DNA from 3 places in the Idiomarina sp. HB genome. Region 2 is predicted to be linked to each of the others. Evidence: predicted binding sites of a transcription regulator. Region 2 holds the regulator's gene; each other region holds the start of a gene.
What was found. The regulator sigma-54, encoded in region 2, starts transcription at its own class of promoters, with help from an activator protein. The targets are predictions, from matches to a motif close to GTTGGCACGNNNNTNGNNT.
Positions count from the first base shown of each region.

Region 1: a site for sigma-54 is predicted at 5,168-5,186, ahead of VBY75_RS05840 (DUF4168 domain-containing protein). Genes of this name have one in related genera too.
Region 3: a site for sigma-54 is predicted at 6,505-6,523, ahead of VBY75_RS06870 (hemerythrin domain-containing protein). Genes of this name have one in related genera too.

Region 1 is NZ_JAYLVU010000002.1:18,384-28,861, reverse strand. Features, by position in the region: gene VBY75_RS05855 (glutathione S-transferase family protein) at 1-165, shown strand, start outside; gene VBY75_RS05850 (acetolactate synthase large subunit) at 162-1,820, opposite strand; gene VBY75_RS05845 (TonB-dependent receptor) at 1,947-4,517, opposite strand; gene VBY75_RS05840 (DUF4168 domain-containing protein) at 4,746-5,120, opposite strand; gene VBY75_RS05835 (sensor histidine kinase) at 5,290-6,777, shown strand; gene VBY75_RS05830 (sigma-54-dependent transcriptional regulator) at 6,774-8,114, shown strand; gene VBY75_RS05825 (type 1 glutamine amidotransferase domain-containing protein) at 8,178-8,864, shown strand; gene VBY75_RS05820 (TonB-dependent receptor family protein) at 8,871-10,478, opposite strand, start outside.
Region 2 is NZ_JAYLVU010000002.1:413,551-424,028, forward strand. Features, by position in the region: gene VBY75_RS07755 (HPr family phosphocarrier protein) at 1-136, opposite strand, end outside; gene rapZ (RNase adapter RapZ) at 129-980, opposite strand; gene ptsN (PTS IIA-like nitrogen regulatory protein PtsN) at 971-1,441, opposite strand; gene hpf (ribosome hibernation promoting factor) at 1,445-1,732, opposite strand; gene VBY75_RS07775 (RNA polymerase factor sigma-54) at 1,761-3,221, opposite strand; gene lptB (LPS export ABC transporter ATP-binding protein) at 3,243-3,968, opposite strand; gene lptA (lipopolysaccharide transport periplasmic protein LptA) at 3,970-4,512, opposite strand; gene lptC (LPS export ABC transporter periplasmic protein LptC) at 4,481-5,044, opposite strand; gene kdsC (3-deoxy-manno-octulosonate-8-phosphatase KdsC) at 5,041-5,595, opposite strand; gene VBY75_RS07800 (KpsF/GutQ family sugar-phosphate isomerase) at 5,595-6,572, opposite strand; gene VBY75_RS07805 (TetR/AcrR family transcriptional regulator) at 6,729-7,304, shown strand; gene VBY75_RS07810 (ATP-binding cassette domain-containing protein) at 7,389-8,189, shown strand; gene mlaE (lipid asymmetry maintenance ABC transporter permease subunit MlaE) at 8,189-8,965, shown strand; gene mlaD (outer membrane lipid asymmetry maintenance protein MlaD) at 8,968-9,435, shown strand; gene VBY75_RS07825 (MlaC/ttg2D family ABC transporter substrate-binding protein) at 9,453-10,124, shown strand; gene VBY75_RS07830 (STAS domain-containing protein) at 10,124-10,435, shown strand; gene VBY75_RS07835 (BolA family protein) at 10,473-10,478, shown strand, end outside.
Region 3 is NZ_JAYLVU010000002.1:228,418-238,895, forward strand. Features, by position in the region: gene VBY75_RS06845 (nitrate/nitrite transporter) at 1-2,202, opposite strand, end outside; gene VBY75_RS06850 (NnrS family protein) at 2,514-3,716, shown strand; gene VBY75_RS06855 (HesA/MoeB/ThiF family protein) at 3,713-4,468, opposite strand; gene VBY75_RS06860 (YbaN family protein) at 4,465-4,869, opposite strand; gene norR (nitric oxide reductase transcriptional regulator NorR) at 4,866-6,410, opposite strand; gene VBY75_RS06870 (hemerythrin domain-containing protein) at 6,598-7,137, shown strand; gene VBY75_RS06875 (murein transglycosylase domain-containing protein) at 7,131-8,321, opposite strand; gene VBY75_RS06880 (M14 family zinc carboxypeptidase) at 8,430-10,478, shown strand, end outside.

The sequences.
Region 1 (10,478 bases), 400 kb from region 2:
GGGCCTCACCCCTTTAGTGACGGAGAGCTACGTTTAGGTTGTTTCTTAAGCTGGGGCTTATTCCGTGAGCGCTTTAATCTGGATAAGTATCCGCGACTTCAGGCCTTTGTCGATAAATTAAACGACTATCCTTACTTCGCGGATACTGATCCTAACCGTGATTAATCGGCTTTAATGGCACGGCTGCGCTGGGGAATTTCCTCATTCAGCAGCCGGTCATTTTGTGAATAGTCCACCGGAACATCAATAAGGTGAACCCCGGGCTTATCTAAGCAGTCTTTTAGCAGCGGTATCAGATTCTCAGTTTTGTCTAAACGATAGCCCTTCGCACCATAAGACTCTGCATATTTCACAAAATCCGGGTTATTGAAATCTAAGCCATAGTCGCTGAGTTTCATGTGTTGCTGTTTCCATTTGATCATGCCGTAACCGCTGTCATTAAGGATAACGACAACAATATCCAGCCCCATGCGCACCGCGGTTTCAAGCTCCTGCGAGTTCATCATAAAGCCGCCGTCACCGCATATTGCCATAACTTTCTTTTCCGGGTTAACCAGCTTAGCAGCCATTGCAGAAGGTAAGCCAGCACCCATTGAAGCCAGTGCATTATCCAGCAGTACAGTATTTGGCTGACGCGCCGGGTAATTACGGGCAAACCAAATTTTGTAGATGCCGTTGTCCAGTGCAATGACACCGTCATCCGGCATCACTTCACGGACATCCTCCACCAGACGCTGCGGTAAAACCGGGAAGCTACCGTCGTCGGCACCTTCATCGGTATGGTCACGCATATGGTCGCGAACCTTCAGCATAAAGTCGAAGTCCCAGTGGTCTTGTGGCTCAGTTCCCTCTTTCAATTGCCAGATGCTGTTGCCAATATCACCAATCATGCTGGCGTGCGGGAAGTAAACTGAGTCGACTTCTGCGCCCTGAAAGTTAATGTGTACCACTTTACGCTTGTCGTTATCGCCGGTTTTCATCATAAATGGGGGCTTCTCTACCACATCGTGGCCCACATTAAGGATTAAATCCGCTTTCTCTATCGCCCGGTGCGGGTAGTCGCCATCGGAAACGGCCGCGTTACCCAGCCAGCGAGGATGATCCTCATTGATAACGCCTTTACCCATTTGGGTGGTAATAAAAGGAATGCCGGTTTTATCGACAAAGGCGCGTAACATTTTTGCCGTAATTTTACGGTTGGCAGCGGCACCTATCAGCAACACCGGGTGTTTTGCTTCTCGCAGCAGTTCCAGCACGTGGCGTACCGACTTATGCTCAGTAATGGGGCGGCGCGAATGACTGGCCTGTATTGGAAGGCTGCTGACTTCCTCGCGGCTGATGTCATCCGATAACTCCAGATGAGAAGCGCCTGGGCGTTCGTCCTCAGCGCGACGGAAAGCTTCGCGTATGTGCGCCGGAATGCTGCTGGCGCTAATAATCGCCTGGGTGTATTTGGTAATGGGGGTCATCATGTCGACCACATCAATGATTTGGAATTGACCCTGATGACGCTCCTTTATGGGTTTTTGTCCGGTAACCACAACCATGGGCATAGCGCCAAGCTGAGCATAGGCCACAGGGGTAACCAGATTCGTTGCACCCGGCCCCAGGGTTGATAGACACACGCCGGGCTTTCCGGTCAGGCGACCGTATGTGGCAGCCATAAAGCCAGCGCCCTGTTCATGCCGGGTTAAAATAAGTTCGATATCAGACTTTGATAGGGACTCAAGTAAGTCCAGGTTTTCTTCGCCGGGAATGCCGAAAATGTACTTCACACCCTCGTTTTCAAGTGCTTTTACGAATAAATCGGATGCTTTCACTTCGCTTTCTCCTTGCGTTAAAGAATCTTCTAGTTAGGCCTACGTAAAGCATAGGAGAGATGATCAAAAAAATCCGCAATCAGCACTAACTGATTGCGGATTTTACAGTTTTTTAAAACTGAGTTCTTAGAACGAGTAACTGACTTTTGAGTAAACAAAGCGGCCACGAGGGTTGTGAACGCTTGGTGCATACCCGTAAAGGTCATTGTTAAACGCTTCCGGTGGCTCTTCGTCGAACAGGTTGGTGGTACCTATCGTCAAACGAAGTTCCGAGGTGACATCGTAGTATGCTTGTAAATCAACCAGTAGCTGCTTATCAACCATACGCGCTTCGCTGGATTCGACGTTTGCCGGTGCCTGATAATCTTCAAACTCACCAATGTAGTTCAGATTGAGGTTAACACCTAAAGCATCACGTCCCCATTCTGCACGGGCTGTCCAGCGGTGCTCCGGATACTCGTACTCGCCGGCATAGTCGATACCGTCTTTCTCGAACTTGCTCATGTAAGACCAATCAAGACCTAAACGAACATCGCCAATGTCTTGTAGTTGCCAGTTATAGTTTGCTGAAAAATCAACCCCTGCAGCTTCCTGACTGGAAAGGTTAACGTAGGTGTTGTAAAGAACAGCCAACTCACCCAGCTCATCTCCTGGTAGTGGGTCGCGGCGCTCACAGACCTCGCTGTCCTGGTCGTTACAGTGCTCGTTGTAAACGTTCTCAAAGTCGTTTTGAACAATTTTGTTATCTTGTTCAATTGACCAGTAATCAGCAGAGATATCAAACGCGTCAGTGACCTGCCAGATACCACCAATATTATAGCTTGATGACTCTTCTGGCTGCAGGTCTTCAGAGCCGGAGAATACAATGGTGTAATCCAGTGGTACACAGCTTTCGCCATCGGTTTCGCAACGATACTCATCAACAAAGAAAGTTGAAACCTGCGATGGACCCAGACCAATTTGTGCCAGTGACGGAGCACGGAAACCTTCGCCGTAGGATGCACGTAAAGTCACATCTTCAGTCGGACGCCATTGCAATTTAAACTGCGGATTGAAGGTTGAGCCAAAGTCACTGTAGTCATCGTAACGACCGGCAACAGTTGCTTCTAACTGATCAGTAATTGGAATGAGGAATTCGACATAAGCAGCCCACTGGTCGCGCTCAGCTTCGGCCTGCACCGATTCGGTACCAAAGATAAGACCACGCTGGAACTGATCATCCGGTTGGTCAAATACGTCTTCTTCACGGTATTCAAGACCCGCTGCCATGGAGACCCAATGCTCACCCAACTGGAACGCTTCGCCGGCGATACTGGCATCAACTGCGGTCAGGTGGGATTCCCCCCGGCGTACCAGTGACGTCGTAATGTCATTAATGACTTCAGGGTCGTTGATGGTGCCGCCAAATGGATTGTAGTTGCCAGCGTTAATTTGCTCCTGCAAAAAGTCAGTACGTACCCATCCTTGCTCACGTGAACCCGTTTGCATGCCTTCGCTGCGGCCTTTTTGGTAAGAGACATCCCAGACCCAGCCGTCTAAGTCTCCGCGTAAGCCTGCAATAAAACGTAAAGTGTCGGATTCAACATCCCAAATACGGGGACCGGCATCCACTGTCCGGAAAAAGTTGATATCGACACGCTCGCCCCAAGGGTTGTTAGGGTGGTCAGCCGGTACATAGAGTCCGGCATCGGCGTCTAACGGAGTCGGTGCGCCGCCGGCTTTTGAACGGTTATGCTGAGCGGCAACTTCAATATAGCCCTCAACGTCTCGTGAGAACTCTTTACGAGACTGAATAATGGCACCTACACGTTCAGCTTCCGGGAAAATTTGCGCATACGGACCATAGTCAAATACACAGCGTGTTCCAACCAGTGAATCTTCCGGGCAGTCCGGATCGGGCTGCTCTTCACCGTCAACAATAAAACTTCCCGGAAAACCGCGTGATGAACGGAAGTCGTTACCACCCCAAGGACTTTGGTCAGCTGTACCGTTTCTGCCAAATTCGGCGCCGGTGATAGAGGTGTTTTTCCAGTAATCCAGAATCATGGTGGTATTGCTGTCGTCTCCACCCGTGCCCCAGACCAGACTCATACTGGTTTCTTCATAGTTAGCATCGCCGGTTGTTCCACCGTGGCTGGCGGTTAATTCTGTACCGACAAAGTCATCTCTTAAAATAATATTAACGACACCAGCTACCGCGTCAGAACCGTAAATAGCGGAAGCACCGTCTTTCAGAATATCGATGCGTTCAATAGCCGCGACAGGTATTGAGTTAATGTCGACAAATGAATTTGCTACGCCCTCGGCAAAGGAAGAAACCGCTACACGACGGCCGTTAAGCAAGACCAGTGTTGAGTCGGCACCAAAGCCACGCAAGCTAATTGCAGCAGCGCCGTTCGCGGTAGTGTCCTGGCTATTGCCCTGAGTTGAGAAGGTTCCCACACCAGCCGAAGGTAAGCGCTCTAAGAGTTGCTGAAGGTTGTTAAAACCTGAGGCTTCAATGCTTTCTCTGTCAATAACTTCGACAGGAGAAGCGCCTTCCATATCGGTTCGTGAGATTCTGGAGCCTGTGACCTGAATGCGTTCAAGAGCGTCATCTTCTGCCTGATTCTCTTGATCCTGCGCAAAGCTGACCGGTGACGCGAATGCGGCTCCTATTGCTAATGCACATAGCGAGTATTTAAAGTTTGTTTTCATTATTATGTTCCCCCCGGGAGTTTTATCGATTTTGTGTGTTAAATCAACAACACAGCATCTTTTGTTACATTAAATCAACATGTGATCAAGACAATATAGTGTAAAAGTTTGAAAAAATCGAAAGTTTGATGCTAAGTAGGTTTAGAGAGAGGGGAGTTTTTATACTTTAAATAAAAAAGCCCGCGACTCAGAAGGAGCCGCGGGCTTTGTATTAAATGGAACTAACGATTAAGAGTTTTCTTCACCTGTCATTTCTTCTAAGCGTGCACGTAACTCTTCGTCGTTTTGTGCTTGCTGAATAATCATGTTGTATTCTTGCGGAGTAAGGCCTGCATCTTCAACGGCTGCAATCATTTCTTCCTGTGCAGACTGCTGAATTTCACGAGCCTCTTCCTGGTTCTCAGCTTCCTGGAACTGATCACGGTATTTTTCAGTAACACCCTGAACGTCTTCCATAGCGGTTACAAATTTAACCAGCATACCTTCAGTGATTTCCTGAGTTTGCTGCTGAGCCATAGGATCCTGCGATTGCTGCTGTTGAGCCATTGCCGCAGTACTACCCAGTGCGAATACAGTTGCTAATGCGATAATTGTCTTTTGCATGATAATCTCCTAATTGAATTTATCAGTTTTTATTAACACTCTAACTAAAGCGAAGACTGTGCCAACTTTTTAATTTGTTGATTTTAATGTACTTTTAGTATTTTTCAGTTAGCGCTCAGAAAGTCAGCCCAAAAATGTGTATCCTTAGTACACAGTCAAAGGAGGCAGTGTGACAAAAAGATACAGTTGGCCACTATCCAGCCTGCAACGAAGGCTTTTAATGTATGTCGTTGTGCCTATGTTATTGATTTCGGGCGTGGCGATAAGTGTTGGACTGCAGGTTGCATCTGACGAAGCCAATGAGCGTTTAAAAAGTGACTTAGAGCTGCTGGGACGGGCCATTAGCTTACCCATAAGCGATGCGCTACTTAATAACGACTTAGCAACGGTTCAGGCTAACCTGGATTCAGTCTTCAATATTGGCCGGGTATACGGGGCATCGGTATACAATGTGTATGGTCAGCAAGTTGCTGAAGCCGGTATCACCGAAACTGACTTGAGCAACAGCCAGCTCGCACTGGAAACTGTTCAGACGGGGGTGAAGCAAGACGACTACCGCCGTGTTGAAGGCCGCGATGTTTTCTCTCAATTTCTTCCTATTGTTGATCGTGGCGGCCGAATTATTGGCTTACTACAAATAAACCGGCGGGCCAGTGACTTCGATGAGTCTTTTGAAACGCTGAGTCAGTATGCCTGGCTGAGCTGGGCTGCATTTGGCCTGATCACTATTGCGGTATTGGTATTTGGGCATTATCGCGGTGTTGGGCGACATGTGGTGGCACTAAAAGACGCAATGCTGCAAGTCGCAAAAGGAAATCGAAGCACTCGAGTGACACCCGCCGGGCCTTCGGAGCTTCAGGATGTTGCCCTGGGGTTTAACCGGATGCTGGATAGCATTACTGAAGCGGAGCAGGAGTTAGAACAGCGACGTGAGCACGAAGCGTCGTTGCAGCGAGCGTTGCGGGAACAGGAAAAAATGGCAGCTATTGGCAGTGTAGCCAGCGGTGTTGCCCATGAGTTAGGAGCGCCGCTTACTGTTATTGATGGACGCGCCAGTCGATTATTACGTAACCATAAAGACGATGACAGCCAGCGACAACTTAAGGCCGTCAGAGGCCAGGTACAAAGGCTTACCGGACTGGTGAATCAATTGCTGGCATTTTCAAGAACGCCGGTGCAGCAAAGAGAAAGCATTTCCCTGCGAGATCTGATAACAACGGCAATGACCAGCATTGAGTTTGAGCAGGATAAAGGTTCTGCCAGAGTGGTAGTTAAAGAGCTTGTCGATGTCATTCTTAAAGTTGACATAAAGCGACTGGAACTGGCCTTAGTAAACGTACTGCGCAATGGCTTGCAGGCCGCTGAATCTGAGGTTGCTGTCGCGGCTGAGTACGCTAATGACGGAGTCGTCATTACCATAGATGATGACGGAGAAGGTTTACCTGATGCAATGAAAGATAAAGCATTACAGCCGTTCGAAACCAATAAGCCACAAGGTAAAGGGACGGGTCTGGGTTTGACCATAGTTAAGCACGTATTGAATGATCATGGTGGTGAATTGTCTTTGACCAATAACCCAAATGGCGGTTGTCGGGTTATTTTGAGTTTACCGGCACAATGCGTTCGGCAAGCGGTTAAAAACGGAGGCAGTAAATGACAGCAGCAAAAGCCATGATAGGTGTAATTGAGGATGATCCGGCTCTACAGGAACTGCTTGTTGAAGAGCTTGAGGCTGAAGGCTATAAGGTAACCGCCTGGGGCAGTGTTGAAGGCTTTAAAAAAGCCGCTGCAACTCTGGACTTGATCATTAGTGATATTCGCTTGCCGGGTCAGTCCGGGCTGTCACTTTTAGACAGCCTGAAAAATGAAGACAACGCTCCGGCACTGTTATTAATTACGGCTTTTGGCACGGTTGATCAGGCGGTTGATGCGTTAAAGCAGGGCGCGGATGACTTTCTGACCAAGCCTTTAGATGTTGAACATTTATTGCTAAGTGTACAACGTATTCTTGAGCATCGCTCGTTGCAGCGGGAGCTAAAGCGCTACCGTCAGCAGCAAAAAGGACCGGGTGGTTTGGTCGGGCAGAGTCCGTCAATGCGCAAGCTTTATGATCAAATAGAACGTATTGCGCCAGCGGACGGAAGCGTTCTGATCACCGGCGAAAGTGGGACCGGTAAAGAGCTGGTGGCGAAGGCGCTGCATCAGTTAAGTGACCGCGCTGAACAAAGCTTTCAGGCGGTAAACTGCGCCGGCATTCCGGCCGATTTAATGGAAAGTGAATTTTTCGGCCATGCAGCCGGGGCTTTTACCGGCGCGCAGAAAAAACGGCAAGGTTTATTGAAACAGGCAGACGGCGGCACTTTGCTACTGGATGAAATTGGCGAAATGCCAATGGCTTTGCAGGCGAAACTATTACGTGTGTTGCAGGAAGGTACCATCCGCGCGGTGGGCAGCGACGAAGAAGAAACGGTGAATGTCCGCATATTGGCTGCGACTCACCAGGACTTAGAAAAGCAGGTTGAAGACGGGCGCTTCCGGCAGGACTTATTTTATCGGCTGGAAACCTTTAGTCTGCGAGTGCCGCCTTTACGCGAGCGCGGTGAAGACATTGAACGTCTTGCCAACCACTTTTTACAACAGTTGCAGAAGAGCAGCGACAAAGCGGTTCAGAGTATTTCACCGGCTGCGCTCGAACAGCTTTATCGCTATCGCTTTCCTGGTAATGTCCGCGAACTGCAAAATGCGATAGAGCGTGCTTTTACCTTTTCCAGAGACGACAAAATAGCGGTTGAAGATTTACCGCAAAGAATTCTGGAGAGTGAGCATGAACCCGAAGTGGAGTATGCCGCAGAGTGGCCAACTCTGGACGAGTATCAAAACCAATACATACGCAAAGTGCTGGTGCACGCAGAGGGTAATAAATCGAAAGCGGCTGAAATTCTTGGGGTAACCCGGCGTACCTTGTACCGCTGGCTTGAGCAGCATGGTGAGTGATCAAACTGGCGTTTTACTGCGTAGTCTATAATAAGTTTTTGACTCATTTAACGGGAGTGCTAAGTGAAAGTATTAATGGTATTAACCTCACACGATAAACTCGGTGACACAGACCATAAGACAGGTTTCTGGGTAGAAGAATTTGCGGCCCCGTACTACGTTTTTGCAGACGCGGGAGTGGATGTTACTTTGGCATCGCCAAAAGGTGGTAAGCCACCCATCGATCCAAACAGCACTTCCCCTGACGCTCAAACGGAAGCGACGAAGCGCTTTGACAACGACACAACAGCACAGCAGAAATTAGAGACAACCTGCAAGCTGGATGAAGTTGATCCGGAAAGTTTTGATGCGATTTTCTATCCTGGTGGTCACGGACCTTTATGGGATTTAACGAACGACGAGCATTCAATTAAGCTCATTGAGCACTTCTGGAGTAAAGGTAAGCCGGTTTCCGCTGTTTGCCATGCTCCTGCGGTATTACTGAATGCAAAAACGCCGTGTGGCGACCCAATTGTTCAGGGCCGCACAGTAACGGGCTTTAGTAACAGCGAAGAGGCTGCGGTAGAGCTTACCGATGTGGTCCCTTTCTTACTTGAGGACGAACTGACAGCTAAAGGCGGTCATTACCGCAAAGTTGATGACTGGCAGGCCTATGCCGTTCAGGACGGCATGTTAATTACAGGTCAGAACCCTGCGTCATCGGAGCAGACGGCACAGCGCCTGCTCGATGTACTCAGAGCCAGCCTGTAATTTGCCTTAAAAGCGTCGGCGCCAACTGATGCCGACGCTAGCCTGCCTTCCTACTGCAGGCTCAAATGAACGTCCGCTTCCCTGGTTAACAACAACAGCACCGACGTAGTCTTTGTCCGTAATATTGTCGACCCGGGCCCACACGTCCAGCTCGCTTTTTGCCCACTGCCAGTCGCGGCTTATTGCTATATCCCATGTCGTATAAGACGGTGCAAAGGTATCGTTTTGATCATTAACCGGCGTTTCATTTCTATACTGCCCCGCTAACTGAACCAGCCATTGCTCTGCGGGCTGCCAGTTAAGACGTAAATACCCCTGGCTTTTCGCTACGCCGGGTAATTGATTCCCCTGTAACGAGCCATCATCAAAGCTAGCGTCTATATAGCTGTATGACAGCAGCAAGTTGAGCTGCCGCGTTAGTTCGCCATTAATGCTCAGTTCAGCCCCTTCGCGCGTTGTTTCTGAGGCATTACGGTAGGTAGTACGCCCATCGTTTGACTGGTCTACGAGAATTTCGTCTTCGCTTTCAATACCAAAGAAAGCGAAATGCAGACGCCAGTCGTTATCGAGTTGATGTTTAATACCCCATTCCCACTGATCATTGGTGGATGGACCCAACTCGCGGTTCAGGCCCGAGCCTTCATTTCGGTAGGCAAGTTCTGTCAGTGTCGGGGTTTCAAAACCTTGTCCTAAACTCAGATAAGTTGCTGAGGTTGGGAGAAACTGCCAGGTAAGCGAAATAGCGGCTGTGGTTTCACTAAAGTCACTGCTACCACTGTCATCGGAGTTATCCAGTTCAGTAAAATAGTCTTTTACCTCATAATTGATGTCACTGTAACGAACCCCACCAGTTGCAGACCACTCTTCAGACAACTGCCACTGAAAGCGCAAATAAGCTGAAGCATTTTCAATCCAGTTGAATTCGTCGCGACGCAGCTCGCCCTTTTCACCGCTGTTATTCACAAAACCAAAGCGGTGATCCTGCTGGCGTTCTATTTGCGCGCCGAGGGTCGCCGACCAGTTGACTCCGCGCTGGCGCCAACGTGCATGTGCTCCCTCAAACTGGCGGGAAACATCGATAACCGCACCCGAGCTTGTGTCACCATCACCGGCAAACGGCAGGAACTGCTCAATATGGCGGTCGCCCTGCCACAGTGACAGTAAGCCCTCGCCATTGTCGCGTTCATGAAACCAGCTAAATGAACCCTGACGATGATGAATGTCTTTGCGGGTATTGAAGTCAACTGCCCGTTGTACTGTCTGGGTGGGGTCATAACGCCAGTCTTCTGGGGTTAATGCGCTGGGGTCCTGCAATAGTGGCGCATCGTTATTATCGTAGCGGATAATAAAGCGATTCTGATCATCCCATTGATGATACCAGCGCACAGCCTGTTGCTGGCGCTCGGCGGAGTTATGCCGGCGCGGACCGTCAGTCTGAAAATCCGACGCCAGAACTTGCAGTTGTTTATTGTCGGTTGCCCATTGGGCATTGACGTTATACCGCTGTGTGTCGTTTTCGCTGAACTGGCCACCCCACTCCAGTGCGGTTTCAGTCGGCTTGCGGCTGAACCATTCAACCACACCGCCACCAGAATTGCCGTACAAGGTAGCTAA
Region 2 (10,478 bases):
CATTCACGCATTGTTCGCCTTGTCGCACCGTTATGGTTGAATCAAATTCTTGTGTTAATTGAGCCAACTTGGTTGCGGCGCGAGCATGCAGACCCAGTTTATTGCGAATAATCAGGTCTCTGCAAACTTTATCCATTTTGCTTTAACTCCCGGTGTCTGACCTGAACCTTTAGGTCTTTTTGTTCAAAGCGCTCGGCTAGCTGCTGAGAGATATAAACTGAACGGTGCTGACCACCAGTGCAGCCGGTGGCAATAGTCAGATAACTTCGGTTGCTGCGCTGAAAATGCGGTAACCAGGTGTCGAGAAAGTTTTCCAGCTGATAGATAAACTTAGTGACTAAAGGTTGTTGGCGGAAGAAGAGTTGTACATCGGTATCCAACCCCGTTAACAACTTTAGCTCAGGTTGCCAGTGTGGGTTCGGTAAAATTCGTGCGTCAAAAACAAAGTCGGCATCTTTGGGTAAGCCATATTTAAAGCCAAATGACTGAAAAACAATAATGAGTTTTTTATCTGCGCGGCCAAGCACACGCTCAGTAACCTGTTCGCTCAGCTGGTGCAGTGACAAGTCGCTACTGTCGAGACGCCAGGTGGCACGCTCCATAATAGGCTCAAGCATCTTATGCTCGGTTTGCAGCGCTTCCAGTAAAGGCAGTTCTTTTTGCGAGAGCGGGTGTAGTCGCCGGGTTTCACCGAAACGTTTTAATAAGGTGTTGTCGTCTGCATCAATGAACAGAATTTCGGGCTCTACGCCTTTAGGCAAAAAGTTGAGTGAGTCCAGCAGTTCTTCGGAGTGCTCGGGTAAGTTACGAACATCAATGCTAATGGCAATTTTCTGGTATTGCTCGATAACAGCATGGACTAACGTGGGTAGCAGGCTAATGGGTAAATTATCAACGCAGTAAAAACCTAAATCCTCAAGGACCCGCAACGCGATGGTTTTACCTGAACCGGAACGACCACTAACAATGATCAGTTGCATGGCGACTGCTCACCTTCGCCAATAAATAATTGGTATAAGTCTTTGTCGGAGTCAGCCTGGCGTAATGCACGTGTGCAGTCTTTGTCATTCATACGGCGAGCGACAGAAGCTAAAGTCTGCAGATGGTTTTCGTGTTCGGATTCTGGTACCAGAAGCGCGAATATAATATCGACGGGTTGGTTGTCGATAGAGTCAAACTCAATCGGCTCATCTAGCGTGAGTAATACCGCAACCGGGTGGTTAGCATTGGGTAATCGGCCATGAGGAATTGCGATACCTAAGCCAATTCCCGTACTGCCCAAACGCTCACGGTTCAATAGGCTCTCAAAAATGTCATGGCGGGTAATGCCGGACAACTTAGGAGCTACGATTTGACTAATGGTTTCAAGCAGTCTTTTTTTACTTGCGCCCTCGACTGCACACTTGGTGCAGTCGGGGCTTAACAATTCACTCAGTTGCATGGATTAATGTTGTTTCATTTTTTCTTTGTGTTTAATCACCTGACGGTCCAGCTTATTGATTAAACCGTCGATGGCCGCGTACATATCGTCGTGTTTTGCGTCGGCAAAAATTTCACCGCCATTCACGTGCAGCGTAGCTTCCGCTTTTTGAATCGTTTTTTCAACATTTAGGATGACGTGAACATTAGTAATGTGGTCAAAATGTCGTTCCAGCTTGGCAAATTTTGTGTCTACGTAGTCACGTAAAGCTTCGGTAATATCGATGTGGTGACCGGTCAAATTAATTTGCATAACGTCTTCCTTCTTGCAGTTAACAAAGTTACAAAAGACTTTTGCGTTGGCTCGATGATGGAATGTTTAACGATTCCCGATACTTCGCAATTGTCCTCCTTGCTACTTGGATACCTTGTTCAGCTATCAGTTCAGCAATTTTGCTGTCACTTAACGGTTTACTGCGGTTTTCTGCAGCGACCATCTTCTTAATTAAAGCACGTATTGCAGTGCTTGAACACTCACCACCGCCCTCAGTACTGACATGACTTGAGAAAAAGTATTTTAACTCAAACACGCCCCGCGGACAGTGTAAGTATTTCTGTGTTGTCACCCGCGAAATGGTGCTTTCGTGCATATCCACTGCTTCGGCGACATCGTTTAAAACCATAGGCTTCATGGCTTCTTCGCCATGCTCAAAAAAGCCCTGTTGGCGTTGCACTATGCAGTTGGCAACTTTTAGCAACGTGTCATTGCGACTTTCCAGGCTTTTTATAAACCAACGCGCTTCCTGCGTGTGGTTTTTTATGTACTGGCTGTCGGCTACTGACTTAGCTGCTTTACTCAAGGCCGCGTATTCTTCATTGACCTTTAATTTAGGTACGCTGTCGGGGTTCAATTCGACCATCCAACGCCCATTTTTTTTTGCCACAGCAACATCCGGAATGACATATTCAACGGGTTGTTGTGCAACTTGCTCACCCGGGTGGGGATGCAACTGCTGAATCAAGCGCATGGTTTGACGCAAGTCGTCTTCCGAGAGCTTTAACTTACGCTGAATGGTGCGAAAATCCCGGCTGCCCAGTAAATCCATATGTTCCGTCACTAAGCATAGAGCAACCTCTTTGTATTCAGTGTCGTCATTTAACTGTCGCAACTGAATGGCAAGACATTCGCTGACGCTACGCGCTCCAACTCCTATTGGGTCGAAATGCTGAATGCGTTTAAGCACCATGCAAACTTCTTCTGCTTCTACCTCTGGCAGGCGCACCGCTTCAATAATTTCATCAACATCGACCATTAGATAGCCGTTGTCGTCTATAGCTTCGATAATGGCTTCAGCTATGGCCGTGTCTTCGTCAGAAAAGTGGGAAAGCTGCATTTGCCAAAGTAAGTGATCTTGCAACGACTCACTGGTCGAGCCCTGGTAAACTTCAAAGTCACCGTCAAAAGACTTACCAGAGGACGCGGCCCCATTAACCGGTGTCTGGCTGGAGTAGGTGTCATCCCAACTGCTGTCTACCGGTAACTCGTCCGGCATTTCCTGAGTTTTTATAACGTCCGAGGTTTCTCGCTGACTGTCATCCCGCTCTTCGATATTTCGGGTTTCGGAGTTGTCAGCTTCGTTGCTGGCATCGCCTTCAACTTCTAATAGAGGATTACTGTCCAGTGCATCCTGAATTTCAGCCTGAAGATCGAGTGAGGAAAGCTGCAGCAGGCGAATGGCCTGTTGAAGTTGTGGCGTCATGGTCAGATGCTGACCAATTTTTAGCTGCAGACTTTGCTTCATAATGACTGTCCCGGTTTCACGTTATAAGGTGAACTGCTCACCGAGGTAAACGTCTTTAACCTGTTGATTCGATAATATACTTTCTGCATCCCCACTGGCAATAAGTTCGCCATGACTAACGATATAGGCGTGTTCACAAACCGATAGGGTTTCACGAACATTATGGTCGGTAATCAATACGCCAATACCGCGTTGCTTTAAATGCTCAATGATTTTTTTGATATCAATGACGGATATGGGGTCGACACCAGCGAAAGGCTCATCTAAAAGAATAAAAGTGGGCTCTGCTGCCAGGGCCCTGGCTATTTCAACCCGTCGGCGCTCACCGCCTGACAGACTCATTCCTTGGCTGTTGGCAATGTGCCCAATATTAAACTCTTCGAGTAAGGCATCGAGCTGTTCTTCTCTGTCGTTGTCTGATAACGCTTTGCGGGTTTCTAAAATGGCCATTAGGTTGTCACGTACCGTTAGCTTTCTGAAAATAGAAGCTTCCTGTGGCAGGTAACCAATACCTCTGCGTGCCCGCTCATGCATTGGCAGTAAAGTGAGGTCGTTATCATCCAGTAAAATCTGGCCTTTATCGCTGTTAACCAGTCCGACAATCATATAAAAGGTGGTTGTTTTACCGGCTCCATTAGGCCCTAGTAACCCAATAACCTGTCCCTGACTCACCTCCAGGCTAACGTCTTTAACAACCTGGCGACTTTTATAGCTTTTGGCTAAGTGTTTAACTCGTAAGGTTGCCATATTAAGGGTTCTCGTTATTTTTCTCGTTGGAGTCAGTTTTTGCCTTTGGCGTAAAAATGGTGATGACGCGACTGTCTTCTTCACCGGAACTGGTCGCGGTTATGGTTTGTTTGTCTAAATCATAGGTGATGAGATCACCACTGGAACTGCTGCTACCCTGAGAAATACGGGCTTTTCCGCTAAGCTCCAGGCGCTGTTCCGATTGAAAATAGGTAATTTTGTTGGCCTCTGCGTTTATCTTATTGCCATCATCCAGAGTCTGGCTGTAAGTAGCAGGAGTGCCTTCTGCAACAAAAGTATCGGCTTGTTCTGCATTCTCGCTGGCCGAGGCTTCAAGTCTGTCTGCTCTGATTAATAACGATCCCTGACGAATAATGACATTGTCCGTTAAAACTAGCCGGTTGTTTTTAATGTCCAGCTCTTCCTGGCTCGACTCTACCTCCATAGGCTGACTAAAGTCGGACTTACCCTGAGCCATAACTGCACAAGGCACTAAGGCAATAAGAGTAAAACTACTCAGCAGGCTGGAAAATCGTTTTAACATGTCTTTTTAGCTCCATTCGTTCAGCTTTCAGGTCAGCACTCATTCCGTTACCACGAATTAATAGCCGGGGTCCGTGAATGCTCACCGGGTGTTCGGTACTCATTGATTGATTTTTCAAATCAACAATCAGGTACTCGGTTAACACTTGTTTAATTCGAGTATCAGGCTCTAACGCAAGGATTTCAACATCGCGCTCTAAAATAAGAGTTTGGTCATCGTAGAAAGTCCCTTGTGCAGAGCTAACCTCCCAAATTTCGTCACCTTGTTCTGAGAAGACAGTGTACGTAGGCTGCTCGAGTTCGGTTAAGCCTATTTGATTATAATGCGACATCTTCTCTGACTTGATTTTATGTGCGAGTAAGCCGTCACTCTCAAAAATGCGGGTTTCCAGACCAAAAGCAGTGAAATCCGGTCGCATCATGCGGGTTGCGGTGGCATTATTGTCGTCTGCATCATCACCAAAAGGGCGCCAGACAAGCAAAAGCCCGGCACCGAATAGCAGAATAAGAATGACAGTAACTCGTCGGCTCACACACTGGCTCCTGTTGCCAGGTGCAGTTGGCCCTGACTGAGCATGATGAGATCGCAGACTTCGCGTACCGCTCCGTATCCACCGTGACAACGGGTAATATAATCGGCTTGCTGCTGCACCGAAGCGTGAGCATCCTGTACTGCAATACCCAGGCCGGCTACCTTAATCAGAGCTAAGTCGGGGGTATCATCGCCCACATAGGCGACTTGGTCGGTGCTCAAATTCAATTTCTTCAGCAGCTCATTAAAAGCAGCTGTTTTGTCGTTCTGGCCCTGATAAATGTGACCAACATCTAAATGTTCCATGCGGTGTTCGACAATGCGTGAGGTTCTGCCGGTTATGACCGCGGTCTCAACACCGGACTTTTTTAACGCTTTCATGCCAAATCCATCACGGGTGTGAAATGCCTTGAGTTCCTCACCGTCGTTGCCTAAATAGATTCGACCGTCAGAAAAAACGCCGTCCACATCCAGTACCAGTAACTTAATTTCGGAAAAACGGCTAAACAGGCTTTTATCAATATCACCGTACCAAGTATTAACACACTCCATTAGAGTACTCCCGCCTGTAGTAAGTCATGCATGTTCATCGCTCCACACGGCTGACCATCATCATTCGTGATGATAAGCCCGTTAATTTTGCGGTCCTGCATCAGTTTTAATGCTTCTGCGGCCAGCATATCTGCATTAGCGGTCGTACAGGAGCGGGTCATAACATCAGCTATTGGTGTTTTGTGGACATCCACCCGGTTATCCAGAATGCGGCGTAAGTCACCGTCGGTGAAGATACCGGCCAGGCGATTATTTTCGTCCACTACAGCGGTCATGCCCAGGCCTTTGCGCGACATTTCTAACAAGGCATCACTGATAATGGCGTCAGCCGGAATCATCGGAACTCTGTCGCCTGTGTGCATGACATCGTGCAGGCGAAGCAACAATCGTTTGCCTAAAGAGCCACCAGGGTGAGACAAGGCAAAATCATCGGCGGTAAAGCCGCGGGCGTTTAGCAGAGCGACGGCAAATGCATCACCCATAACCAAAGTTGCTGTGGTAGAGGCTGTTGGCGCCAAGCCCAGTGGGCACGCCTCTTGCTCAACCGCAATACAAACATGGGTGTCGGCAAGTCTTGCCAGAGTGGAGTCCGGTTTGCCTGTCATTGATATTAAGGGAACACCAAGGCGTTTTATGACCGGAATAATGTTCAGTACTTCGGCTGTTTCGCCGCTGTTTGATATGGCAATAACCACGTCCTGGGCTGCCACCATGCCGAGGTCACCGTGACTGGCTTCGCCCGGATGAACAAAAAAAGCAGGCGTGCCGGTAGAGGCAAGTGTTGCGGCTATTTTCCCGCCAATATGGCCGGACTTTCCCATGCCGGTAACGATAACCCGACCTTTGCAGTTAAACAGCGTTTGGCAGGCAGCATCAAAGTTATCATCTAAATATTGATATAAACCTTCAATCGCTTTCTTTTCGATATCCAGTACCTGTTCGCCCAGCAGCCGAAAATTCTGGGTTACTTGCTTCATTGTCATGCCTCTGGCGTTGTGCTTTTGCCTTGTATAATACGTCATTCAATACAACTCTGCCTACCGTACTCAGGTAAATCTTGTATTTTATTGTAAAAATAATTACTATACCAACCAGACGGTTAACAAAGTGACTACAGGTAAAGTGAAGACGTTATGGTAGAGAAAAAAGGAGCAGGACGACCCAGTAACAGGGAAGTCATTCTGGATGCGGCAGACCAGCTGGTCGCGGCAGAAGGGGCTGCACACCTGACGTTTGATGCTTTAAGCCAGGTGACAGGAATAAGTAAAGGCGGGTTGCTCTACCATTTCAACAGTAAAGACTGTTTATTACAGGCTATGCTCAAACGACGAGTTGAAAGGTATGAAGCTTTACGCGAATCCTATCATCAACAATTTAGCGATGACCCAAAAGGGGAGTTAAAAAGTATCTTACTAGCAGCTCTTGATACTGACGCCGAATGTTCACGCCTGGGTAGTGGCATGCTGGCGGCAGCTGCAACCAACCCTGAGCTGCTGGGGCCGTTAAAAGAGCATGTTGCTGTTACTTTGCAGCGACTTGAACGTATCGCCGGCAAAAAAGTCGGTAAGACCCTGTTCTATGCTGTTCATGGTGCTCGTTTGTTTGAACAGCTAAACTTATGCGATGCCTGCGTACATGAACGTGAGGACTTTGCACAATATTTACTGAAACTTGTCGATGAATTGACAGAAATTGAATCGATTCGCTGATAAGATTTGCAACACTTTATCGGTATCAGGTTATGCCGAATGCCGCTAAAATAATGGCATGGAAACTCCTAACAGGAAATTGTCGTGACAAATTTGGTAGAACTTAAGGATCTAACTTTCGCGCATGGAAGCCACCGGGTTTATGACGGCTTGTCGCTTACTGTTCCCAAAGGCAAAATGGTTGCTGTAATGGGTCCCAGCGGAATCGGCAAGACCACGTTGCTGCGTCTGATTGGCGGGCAGCTTAAGCCTGACAGTGGCAGCATTAAAGTCGCCGGTGAAGAAGTTCCTAAGTTAAAACGCGATGCACTGTACCAATTGCGAAAGCGTATGAGCATGTTGTTTCAAAGTGGCGCTCTTTTTACCGACATGTCGGTTTACGAAAATGTGGCGTTTCCGCTGCGCGAACATACGGACTTACCGGAAGAGCTCATTCGTAGCGTTGTATTAATGAAACTTGAGGCCGTAGGCCTGCGTGGTGCCCGTCACTTAATGCCTTCGGAGTTATCCGGGGGTATGGCTCGCCGAGCGGCTTTAGCAAGGGCTATAGCATTGGATCCGGATCTGATTCTTTACGATGAGCCGTTTGCGGGCCAGGATCCTATTTCTATGGCCGTGATTGTAAAACTCATTAAATCTCTGAATGAATCACTGGGGCTTACATCTATTGTTGTGTCCCATGACGTAAAAGAAGTGTTGTCTATCGCTGATTATGCCTACGTCATTGCTGATAAAAAGGTGGTCGGTCAGGGTACGCCAGACGAGTTGCGGGAGAACGACACCGCAATTATCCAGCAGTTTTTAAAAGGTGCGCCAGACGGCCCGGTCGCATTTCATTATTCGGACGATGATTTTACGACAGACTTGTTAAGGGGCGAGGCATGATCCAGTTTTTACAGTCTATCGGGCGACAAGTCTTAGACAGTCTGGCGGGCATTGGATACGCATTGGCCATGTTAATGAGCGCGATTATTGGCAAGCCTCAACCGAGCAAGTCCTGGCCGTTGTTTGTGAAGCAAATGTACGTTGTCGGCGTACTATCAATGCTCATTGTTATTGTCAGCGGCTTGTTTATAGGAATGGTTCTAGGCCTTCAGGGCTATACTATTTTGGTTGATTATGGCGCTGAGCAGAGTCTTGGCCCCATGGTGGCTTTGTCGTTATTGCGTGAATTGGGGCCTGTTGTCACCGGTCTGCTTTTTGCCGGCCGTGCCGGTTCTGCTTTAACAGCAGAAATCGGCTTGATGAAAGCAACTGAGCAATTGTCCAGTCTGGAGATGATGGCGGTTGATCCGCTGCGTCGTGTTGTTGCTCCGCGCTTTTGGGCCGGCTTAGTCAGTATGCCATTGCTGGCGCTGATGTTTTCAGCTGTTGGTATTTATGGTGGCTACCTGGTTGGTTCTGGCTGGCTGGGCGTTGATGAAGGCGCTTTTTGGTCAGTAATGCAGTCAGCGGTTGATTGGCAGGACGACTTACTCAACGGCATTATTAAGTCAATCGTATTTGCTTTTGTTGTTACCTGGATAGCCTTGTATAAGGGCTATCGTGCAGTGCCAACCTCGGCGGGAATCAGTGCCGCGACAACGTCAACTGTAGTGACGGCATCGCTGGCAATCTTAGGACTCGATTTTATTCTTACAGCTATCATGTTTGGTGGATAACCATGGAATCAAGAAAAACACAGTTATGGGTAGGCGTTTTCGTCGTCGTCGGAATTTTAGCTTTGTTCTTTATCGCATTAAGAGCTGCGAGCGGCACCATGACGACATCGGGTGATACTTACACCCTGTACGCAAAGTTTGACAATGTTGGTAGCCTGAAAGTCCGCTCTCCGGTCAAGGTTGGGGGCGTTGTTGTTGGTCGTGTTACCGATATTTCTCTATCGGGCGACTACTATGAACCGCGCGTTGAAATGACTATCAGTAAAGAGTATGACCAGTTTTCTGAAACCAGCACCTTGTCGGTACTAACCTCTGGTCTATTAGGTGAGCAATATCTCGGACTGGAACCCGGCTTTATTGATGACAGCGTTGATATGCTGGAAGACGGGGACATGATTACAGACACGAAATCTGCACTTGTACTGGAGAATTTAATAGGCCAGTTCTTGTTTAGTCAGGGTAACGATTAGGTTGTAAGGAGAGCAACATGGCAGTAAATAAATGGGTAACAGCAACGTTGGCGATGCTCCTGTTTGTAGCATCGGCATCGGCTGATTTAATACGAAACGAGAATCCACATGAACTACTAAAAGAAGTTGCTGAAACAACTTTTGACCGTATCGCATCCGATAGGGACAAAATTGATGAGGATCCTAACTATCTGAAGGAAATCGTCGAAGATGAGATGATGCCTTATGTCGATAGTTTGTATGCTTCTAAGAAAGTATTGGGTCGTTATCTGCGTGATACCACGAAGGAGCAACGAGAACGTTTCTACCGTGCATTTTACGATTATTTAGTAGCGACTTATGCGCGCGCATTCACACAGTACGATGAGAGTAAGCACAGCGTCAGCTTTGAGCCCAGCAATGATTTAGCCGACGATGCGCGCACTGCAATTGTGCGCACCCGGGTAAAAGAAGAAGGGCGTCCTGAAATTCGTCTGGATTTTCGTATTCGCTATGACTCGGATGAAGAAATTTGGAAAGCTTATGACTTGGTTGTGGAAGGTGTGAGTCTGCTTAACAGTAAGCAAAGCGAAATTTCATCGGTTATTCGGGCTAATGGCATAGATAAGACAATAGAGCTGATTGAGAAGAAAGCTTCTGAACCTATCAAGGCCGATGACGAAGTTGAAAATCCGACAGAGGGAATTTAATGAGCGCTCAGCAGACAGGCCTGACATCAGTTAAAGTGAGTAGTGATAAAACGCTGGTTTTTAGCGGCTCATTGACTCGCCATAGTGTTGCCAAACTCTGGTCTCAGCGAAAAGGTTGGTCCATAGGCCCGGAAACGAAAGTTGATTTAACGGATGTGGATGTGATCGATACAGCCGGGGTTGCCTTCTTACTTGAGATTCTTAAGTTAGTAGGTGATGGTAAAGGGCCTCTGACGTGTATTGGTGCTTCTGAACAGTTGAAACAAATTGCCCGCGTTAGTGGCGTCGAGTCGTTGCTTTCGTTAAGCTAGGCGGCATTACTCACTTTTAAGCTAACGGCAGATAAAAATGAAT
Region 3 (10,478 bases), 190 kb from region 2:
GACGGGACGAGCCAAAGCACCGACTAACGGACCAAGGAAAGCGTAAGCGGTTGGGTCAACTTCAGGGAACAGCATACCCGACAGCAGAGGGAAGCCAGCCGCGAAGCCGATAAAGCTTCCGAACGTTCCCAAATAAAGGATACACATGATCCAATTATGACTGCGTTTGAAGATAACGGCTTGATCACTGAACGAAGCTTTCGCTGAGGAAATGTCGTTCATACCAAACCAGGCTGCGACAGAGCCAATAACAATTAACGGAACCCACAAGAACGCAGCGTTTTGCAGCCAGACCTCCTGACCCGCATTCGCACCTTCCTGGATCACCAGTGGGTCACCTCCCATACCACCAAACACACTGGCGGCAATAACCAGCGGCGCCAGTAACTGCATACCCGACACACCCAGGTTACCCAGACCAGCATTCATGCCCAAGGCACCGCCTTTTTCCTTCTGTGGATAGAAAAAGCTGATGTTGGACATACTGGACGAGAAGTTACCGCCACCAAAGCCGCACAACAATGCAAGAATCAGCATGATCATGTATGGCGTATCGGTATTTTGAACGGCAAAGCCAATCCAAATACACGGCAGTAGTAAGGACGCTGTGGATATTGCTGTCCAGCGACGGCCACCAAATATCGGCACCATGAAGCTATAGAAGATCCGTAAGGTCGCACCCGACAAGGCAGGTAAGGCCGCTAACCAGAACAGTTCGTTTTGGCTGTAAGGGAAGCCGAGAGCCGGCATTTTGACTACCAGAATACTCCAGATAGTCCAGACTGCGAACGCCAAGAACAGGTTCGGTATGGAAATCCACAGGTTACGGGTGGCAATGCGTTTGCCTTTTTCTTCCCAGAAGGTTTTATCTTCCGGACGCCAGTCATCCAGCACCATAGAGTTCGGAGTGGACAACTCGGGCAGGTCGCGTTCTTCGCGGTCTTCGCGATACTCAACACGCTCTGCGCGAAGAATAGCAAAATGCATCCACGCCAGTGCGGCTGCTGCAATAACGAATAACAGCATAAAGCTGCTCTGCCATACACCAATCACATCGTTCAGCATGCCGAAGGTTAATGGCAGCAGGAAGCCACCTAAACCACCAATCATACCGACCACACCACCAACAGCACCAACGCTTTTCGGGTAATAAACCGGAATATGCTTGAATACAGCGGCTTTACCCAGCGACATAAAGAAGCCGAGTGCAAAAGTAAGGAAAACAAAGCCAAGTAAAGTGATTTCGAAGTGGAAGTTATAAGTCTGGTTTACCCCTTTAACCGCGTATTCGGTGCTGGGATAACTCAGTAAGAAAGTACAAATTACCGATGCAATGAATGTCCAGTACATGACTCGACGAGCCCCGTATTTGTCAGACATCCAACCGCCCAGAATACGAAACAACGAAGCAGGGATAGTGTAAAGTGCCGCTATCATACCGGCCGTTTTTATATCCAGCTCGTAAACACCAATAAGGTAGTGCGGCAACCATAAGGCTAACGCGACAAAAGCACCAAAAACAAAGAAGTAGTAAAGCGAGAAGCGCCAGACACGAAGATCACCAAGGGGCGACAGCTGCTCCCAAAAACCTTTTTGCTGAAGTTCCTGACGAGTTTCTTTTAGCGGATCGTCTTTTGCGAGGAAAAGGAAAACAACACCGGCAATCGCTAGTACCGTTGCATAAATTTGCGCAGTACCCTGCCAACCAAGGGCTATTAGCAGAAACGGAGCACCAAAGTTAGTTACCGCCGAGCCAACATTACCGGCTCCGAAAATCCCTAGTGCGGTGCCTTGCTTTTCTTTTACGTCGTTAAACCAGGCCGCCGTATAAGTTACACCAACAATGAATGAGCCACCGGCCAGGCCAACACCTAGCGCTGCAACTAACAGCATAATATAGCTGTTAGCAAAAGTGAGTAAGTAAACACAGGCTGCGGTCAGTAGCATTAGGATACTGAAGACCTTTCGGCCACCGTAGCGGTCGGTCCATATCCCCAGGAACATACGACTGATAGATCCCGTTAGTACGGGGGTCGCCATTAGTAAGCCCAACTGAGTGTCAGTTAAGTTGAAGTCGGCCTTTATCTGAATGCCGATGATTGAAAAAATGGTCCAGACCGCAAAACAAAGCGTGAACGCCAGCGTTGAAATCGCGAGCGCCCTATTGCGTTGACCACCTGTGACTGACAGGGATTGGTTCATGAAAGACCTCCAGTTAGATCCATTAAGTCAGATGGCTAAACTTTACTGTTAACTGCAATAAAATGCTTTAGTATCAAAAGACTAGGACGAAGCGGTAGGTTCTGGTAATGCTACTTTAAGGGTAGTTTCAAGTGTCTTGGGAAAGCCTGTTAAAAGCGAGGAGGCTACCCCTTAATGGGTAATTTTTACTTGCCATAAAGAAACGAAATCAACTAAGGGGTACTAACTTATTTTCGCGAGTAAGCAGTCGATTTTCCGATAAATAAAAGATATATTACAAATGTACCTTTAAAAATTAAGCGGTGACAATGATGCAGATCACAGACAAACAAAAAGAAGAGCAGTTAATTCCAATTCTGCGCCAGGCATTTCGACCGCTGTTCCTGCTGGGAGCAGGGTTTAGCGCCATCGCTATGCTGTTGTGGGGGCTGGCACTTGGTGGAAAGGTCGATTTGCCCGTGTATGGCAACATCATGTTCTGGCACTCCCATGAAATGATGTTCGGCTTTGTTATCGCTATTGTGCTTGGTTTCTTGTTAACCGCGGTGCAGAACTGGACGGGGCTTAGGGCACCTCACGGCAATACCTTGCTTATTCTGACGGTATTATGGGCAGCAGCGCGGCTGGGTCTTTTGTTTGGGAGTGAGTTGCCCTGGTGGCTGGTTGCGGCTGTCGATGTCAGCCTTTTACCTGTTGCTGCATTTTTGTTCGGGCGCATGGTGATCAAGGTGAATCAGACCCGAAATCTGTTTTTTGTCCCCATTCTGTTGTTGCTGACTGTTTGTAATTTGCTTATGCATTATGGCTTGCACTTTGGTCAGTACCATATTCAAATTCTTGGTGCCTACAATGCGGTGTTCCTGGTGACCTTGCTTATGGCAATTATTGGCGGCCGGGTACTGCCCATGTTTACCGCCAACGGCACCATGACACCGAAAGTACAGCCGATTGTCTGGCTTGATCGCATTGCGCTGGGCAGCTTGTGGCTTATTTTTGCGGTTCACTTTTTGAATCTGCACACCATTTTACCCAGTCAGGTGATGGTCTTCTTATTTACCGTTTCAGCTGTTGCTACAGCGATACGGGTAGCGCGCTGGAAAATCTGGATGACCTGGCGGGTGCCGTTATTGTGGTCGCTGCATTTGGCCTACTGGTTTATTCCGGTTGGGTTGGCGCTATTTGCACTGCGCTATGCCGGTTTTGAGCTGACTCAGAGCCTGGCTATGCACGCACTGACCGCCGGTGCTATGGGTAATATGATCTTGAGCATGATAGCGCGGGTATCCCTGGGGCACAGTGGTCGTCCATTGCAGCCCAAACTGATTATGACCGGCGCATTCTTATTGGTGCTAATTGCGGCACTGACCCGCGTCTTTCTAATGTGGCTGGCGCCAGAGTTAACCAGCCAGTGGCTCATGTTCAGCACTTTAGCCTGGGCTTTGGCTTACGGTATTTACGTTGTGGTTTACTTTAAAGTACTGACTACGCCGCGTGCTGATGGTAACCCGGGTTAAAGGTCTGCACAGTGTGGGCACTGCGGGTGCTTCTGAATATTGAGCCGCTGCCAGTCACTGTGCAGCGCATCAAAAAGCAATACCGATGAATACAGCGGCTGGCCAATACCAGCCGCTATTTTTATTGCTTCGACAGCCTGCATGGTACCTACCACCCCCACCAAAGGAGACAAAACACCGGCTTCTGTACAACTGAGTTGCTGCTCACCAAAAAACTGGCTATAACAGGCGTAGCAGGGCGAACTGTTTTGCATAGAAAAGCTGGCAATCTGACCTTCAAAACGAATGGCAGAGCCGGAAACCAACGGCGTTTTACTTTTGAGGCACGCTTTATTAACGCTGTTACGTGTCGCCAGGTTGTCGCAGCAATCGACAATTAGCGTGGCATCTTCTGCTAAGTTCATCAGCAAAGCGTCGTCTGCCCGTACCGGCAGTACTCTAATGTCAGTTTCGCTATTCAGCTGCATCAGGTGCTGGCGAGCTTGCTCTGCTTTGTTATTCCCTACGCTGCTTTCGGTGAACAGAATTTGGCGTTGCAGGTTATGACGGTCAATTACATCGTCATCGACTAAGGTGATCTTTCCAACGCCAGCGGCGGTTAAATAAGGCGCAACGGCGCAGCCTAATCCGCCCAGGCCAATGATGACCAGATGGGCGTTTAGTAACCTTTCCTGGCCTTCTAAGTCCATAGCCGGTAGGGCAATGTGCCGGTTGTACTTCAGCATCTGCTGATGAGAAAGGGTTTTACTCATAACGAGTTTCCATTATTTTCAGGTACAAATTCAGGGCGAGTGGCCAGCCAGTAACCCACGGTGAGTAAGACCACACCCACCAGCCCTTTTAACCACACGGGAACCTGTGGAACCAATAACCATAACACCAAATAACCTGTTGCCATCATAATCAGGGCTATGACTTTGGAACGGCGTTTTATGACGCGATTATCGCGCCAGGCTCTAATATCCGGACCGTATTTTGGGTGGTTAATCAGCCAGGCCTCCAAACGAGGCCAACCCTTGCTGGCAGCCCAGAGCGCGGCAATAAGAAACGGAACAGTCGGCATTACCGGCAGGGCAATACCAATCAGCCCCAGTAGCACAAAAAATAGAGCCAGAGCGCGCCAGAGCAACCGAATCAACAACTCCCGGGTCATGACTTCATTCCCAACCGGCCTGCCATTTTGTGCAGGTTACTGGCGTCCAGTTGCAGGTCTTTAGCAGCTTGACTCCAGCTGTTGTTATGCCGACTCAAAGCCGCTTCAATCATTTTTCTTTGGGTGTAGCTAACCGCCTCCTTCATGGAAACGCTATGCACTGGCAACTCGGCTCCGCCGCTGTTTTTATCCGAATCCAGAGCGGTCGACATGGGTAACTGAACGTCGAGATCCAACATTTCCGGCTCAATGGTCGCAATATCGGTTTTCTCAACACCATGGCTCAGCAGCTTAATGGCTGCGCGACTTATTACGTGCTCCAGTTCGCGCACATTCCCCGGCCACTGATACTGCTGTATGGCCAGTTCGGCTTCCGGTGACAGCCGCAAAGCACGAAGCCCCAGGCGTGCGCGGTTTAACTCAAGAAAGTGACCGGCCAGAATCGACACATCGTCATCGCGCTCACGCAAAGGCGGTATGGGTAAAGGGTAAACCGACAAACGGTGGTATAGATCCGCGCGGAAAGTTTCATTACTGACTTGCTGGCGCAGGTTACGGTTGGTGGCTGCTATCAGGCGCACGTCCACCTTGCGATATTTGTCCGAGCCCAGCCGCTGAATTTCACCATTTTGCAAAACACGCAGCAGTTTGGCCTGTATCGACAGTGGCAACTCGCCCACTTCATCCAGAAATAAGGTACCTCCATGAGCGGCCTCAAAGCGTCCAGAACGGTCGCTGGTGGCGCCGGAGAAAGCGCCTTTAACATGACCAAAGAGCTCACTTTCAGCTAAGGATTCTGGCAGCGCAGCACAGTTAACATAAATAAGCGGCATATCGCTGCGCTGCGACAATAAGTGAAGTTCGCGTGCGAAGAGCTCTTTACCGACGCCGGTTTCCCCTAAAAGCAGTACCGGTAAGTCAGCACCGGCGACAACTCTAAGCTCTTTCAGAACACCTTCAATGGCTTTGCTCTGACCAATAATTTCAGAGTCGTTGGTTTCTGTCGCTCCGGCTTGCGGCATGGCGCGTTGTTGCCCCTGACGCAAGGCTCTGACGTTTTGCTCAAGCTGGCCAATACGCACCGCTGTTTCAACGAATAAACTGAACTTTTGCAGCTCGAGTATGGAATCATCGGTAAAGGTGCCTGGCTGCAGGGCATCTAATGTCAGCACCCCCCAGCATTTGTTTTCCAGGTACAAGCTGATTCCCATGCAGTCGTGTACGGGCAGTGCATTACCCGGCTGCTCGGCTAATAAACCGTCGTAAGGGTCTGGTAACGATGAGTCATGCTCAAACCTTACCGGGCTGCGGGAAGCCAGCAGTGCCGCCAGCCGTGGGTGTTGCGCAACCACGAAGCGACGACCCAGAGCTTCGCGCACCAGGCCCTGAATAGCGACGGGCTGAAGTACCTCGTTATCCAGTTTCAGTAACACCACCGCCCCACAGTTGAAATGACGGCGTAAGGTATTGACCAAATTTTGTAAACGAACGGCGGCAGGCTGCTCGGTCAGCAGGTCTGCTAATAGACTTTCTTGTAACATGGTTAAATTGACTGCTTAGGTTAAAAAGACCCTTATTGGTTGGGTTGATAGTACCTTGGCACCCCGGAGAGTCAATAATCACAATGGGGTAGAAGCTGGCCTGTTTGTTGCAATCAACAGCCATAGCGAAAGTTTAGACCGTTAAGTAACGGCTGAAAATTTTAATTTAGCAAACAGGAGTTACCCCATGAATACTTTAAATGAACGTTTACAAGCTGCTGAACAGAAATGGCAGGACGCGAGCCCTCAGGAATTAATCGAGCACATCTATTTGCGCTTTCACCAGTGTCATCGTGACCAGCTGCCAGAACTAAAGCAGTTAGCTATGCGCGTGGAAGAGGTTCACGGTGATCATGCCGAAGCGCCTAATGGTCTGGCTGAGCACTTAGACAATATGTTGCAGGAGCTGGAAAGCCACATGATGAAAGAAGAACAAATCCTGTTCCCAATGTTGTCGCGTGGAGTCTATCCAAGCGGCCCAATTTCAGTCATGGAAGAAGAACACGTGCAGCACGAAGACGAAATCAATAAAATTAATGAACTGACCAACAACCTGACTTTGCCTGAAGGCGCCTGTGGCACCTGGACTGCGCTTTATAACGGCCTGAAAGAGTTGCAGGACGACTTACGCGAGCATATTTACCTGGAAAACAACGTACTTTTTGTCGAGAAGAAAGCGGCAGCACCGGTACACGGTAAAGATTTTTGCTGTGGGTCTTGTCAGTAATTTTGCTTAAAGTACATCACCTTTTCCAGGTACCGGCGGCTTTCAGCCAAAGGATGTTTTGAAGTTAAGTCCCGGTAAATGACACCGGGCTGACTTCGGTTCATTATTTGAATGGCCCGGTTGCGGTTGGATGAAAAGGTTTTCAGTACATTACCCGCACCGCCGTTATATGCGGATACTATAGCGTACTCACGGCTGCTTGGGTTTTGCACGCCTTTTAAATACTGGGTATTGAGAATGTATAAGTAGGCACTGCCTATATCAATGTTCTGGGCGGGGTCAAATAACTGCTCAGAGGTTGGCTGGCCGGGAACTTCGCGTACCCGCTCAAAGACATCTCGCCCGGCGGTAGCTGCCACCACCTGCATTAAGCCATAAGCATTGGCATGGCTTACCGCATAAGGGTTGAAGCTGCTTTCGGTTTCAATAATGGCGTAAATAAGCTCAGGTTCAATGTCGTAGCGCTTCGCGGCGGCAATCACGTAATCGGAATATTGATGTTTGCGTAGCGCTTTATGGTCGTCCACCAGCGCAATTTGTACTTCATAAACGTCGTTGTCTTTGGCACGGCGAGTGCGAAGCTCGTTGTTAACTAAATACTTGGCAAAACGGTTGGCTCGCCACTGGTATTCGACCACGACATTGTCCTGGTCAACAACCTGGCCTCGCAAAAAGGGCTTTCCTGAACCTTCTGGCTCTTTATCGGTAAATATATCAACGGCGGTGAGATCGGCGGGTGTCAGCAGCGTGCGTACAATTGCCGCCTGCAATTTTTGCCGGGTTTCGGCGGGATCGCCGCTGTCATGTAAAGTGGCTACGGTCAGCAGGCCTTGCTCAAAATCAACCACGGCTTTGGCATGAAAGTTATCGCTGTATTTAACGTACTTTTTCTCGCTGGGAACCGTGTCTTTTTCTTCACCCCAAATGGCTTCGGCAACGGTACGAAGGTCGCGCAGTGCTTTGCGCAGATCTTCAATATCGCTAATAAGCTGACGGGGGTTACTGCGGTAGCTATTGAGACGCTCACGAGCTAACGATTCAACAACCGCTGTGGGGTCATTTCCGCTGAGGATGCCAGAAGTAACTACTCGCCTGACGTTATTCGGTGTCACTTCACAGCCGGCCAGAATTATTGTGGTAGTTAAAGCCACCATTAGTGTGATTATTTGAGTCTTTTTATTCATAGCGCCTAAATTGAGCTTCACTTCCCTTGTTCAAGCTTTTACATTAGGGAGACATAAAAATAAACCCAAAGCATTGTTTCGGCAGTGTGTAAAACAACAGGAATGAAGATGCGCAGTCTCAAATTAGCGGCGCTGGTAGCCGCCTCGTGGTTCGTGATACCCACCCATGCACAGCAGTTGTCCGGCGAAAGCTCCTTACTCCCTGAAGCCAGTTACAGCGACTCCGAAGTGACCGTCGAGCAGGTTCTGGGTTACCCCATGGGTACCAAAATTACCAGCCCGGCGGATATGAGCCGATACTTTGAAGCACTGAAGCAGGCCTATCCGAAACAGGTGAAACTGCTGGAGTACGGCAAAAGCTGGGAAGGACGCACGCTTTATTATGCGGTTATTTCCAGTGAAAGGAACATGGCCGACTTTGACGGCTTCATGCAGGGAATGCAGTCCTTGGCTGACCCGCGTAAAACCGACAGCGATGACGCCGAGCAGTTAATTGACCAATTGCCCGGTAGCATCTGGCTGTCCTATGGCGTTCACGGCAATGAAATCTCCTCGCCCGAAGCGGCTATGATGACGGCTTATCATTTACTGCATGACCAGCGTGAGCAGACTCAGCAGTGGCTGGACAACACCATGGTGTTTATTGACCCATTGCAAAACCCCGATGGTCGGGCTCGTTTTGTGGATCGTTACTACATGAGTGTTGGGCTTGAGCACTCAGGCGATCGTCGCAGTGCAGAGCATAACGAACCCTGGCCGAACGGGCGCACTAACCATTACCTGTTTGATATGAACCGCGACTGGATTGCGTTGACGCAGCCTGAAATAAGCGGACAAATTGACGCCTTACTAAAATATTATCCGCTGGTGTTTGTTGACCTGCACGAAATGAGCGGTGATTCCACATACTATTTCACCCCCGAGGCGCGGCCTTATAACCCACTGATAACCGAAGCGCAGCGGGAAACGCTGAACTGGATTGGTAAGAATAATGGTCAGTGGTTTGATGAAAAAGGCTTTGATTACTTTACCCGTGAAATTTTTGATGCCTTTTACCCGGGGTATGGCGCCAGTTGGCCGCTTTATCAGGGCTCAGTTGCTATGACTTATGAAATGGCTTCGGCGCGTGGACATTTGTTTGAGCGCGAAGACGGCGACGTGCTGACCTACGCCGATGGTGTTCAACAGCATTTTATAGCGTCTATTTCGACAATTCAGACGGTTTCCGAGCGTCGAGAAGCCTTGTTGCAGAAGTTCTGGGAATACCGTAAGTCTGCGGTTGAAGCCGGTGAAGACGGCGATGTCCGCTCTATTATTCTGCCCGCTAAAGATGATCCGGCTGCTGCGCGCAAGCTGGCGTCCTTGTTGGTTGAGCAGGGTGCTGATGTGAACCAGGCGGAGGAAGCCTTTGATGTGTGCGGATCCGATTATGAAGCCGGCGCTTACATCATTGATATGGCACAACCTGCACACCGCATGATACGTACCTTAATGGATAAGCAAGTGGACATGGCGGATGACTTTTTGGCGGAGCAGGAACAACGCCGAAACAACAACCTGCCGGACCAAATTTATGATGTAACCGGCTGGTCACTGCCATTAATGTTTAACGTTGACAGTCATCAGTGTGATGACCTGCCGGATGTTGCCACGGCCTCGGTTGAAGAAGGGCGCATTGAACCCGGTAAGGTCATTAACCCGGACGCCAAGGTGGCCTTTTTGGTTCGTTGGGGTGACATGAATGCGGGTCGCTTCCTTACTGCCGCCTTGCGGGAAGGCCTGGAAGTTCGCCAAAGCGAATTAGCCTTTACTCATGAAAGCGCCGGCGACTTTCCAAGTGGTTCGCTCATTTTAACCCGCGCAGACAACCAGGGTGGCTTACAGGCAAAACTGCAGGAACTGGCTAAAGCCTCGGGCGCAACCGTTGAAGGCGTCGATTCAAGCTGGATGACCGCCGGTCCGAACTTCGGTTCACATAATGTGAGTAAGCTGGAAGCGCCAAACATTGCTATTGCCTGGGACGAACCCGTCAGTGCCTATAATGCGGGCCATACACGATTTGTTATTGAGCGTCAGATGGGCTATCCGGTAACAGCTATTCGTACTATGCAGTTGCTTCGTTCTGATTTGGACGGTCTTGATGTTCTGATCCTGCCG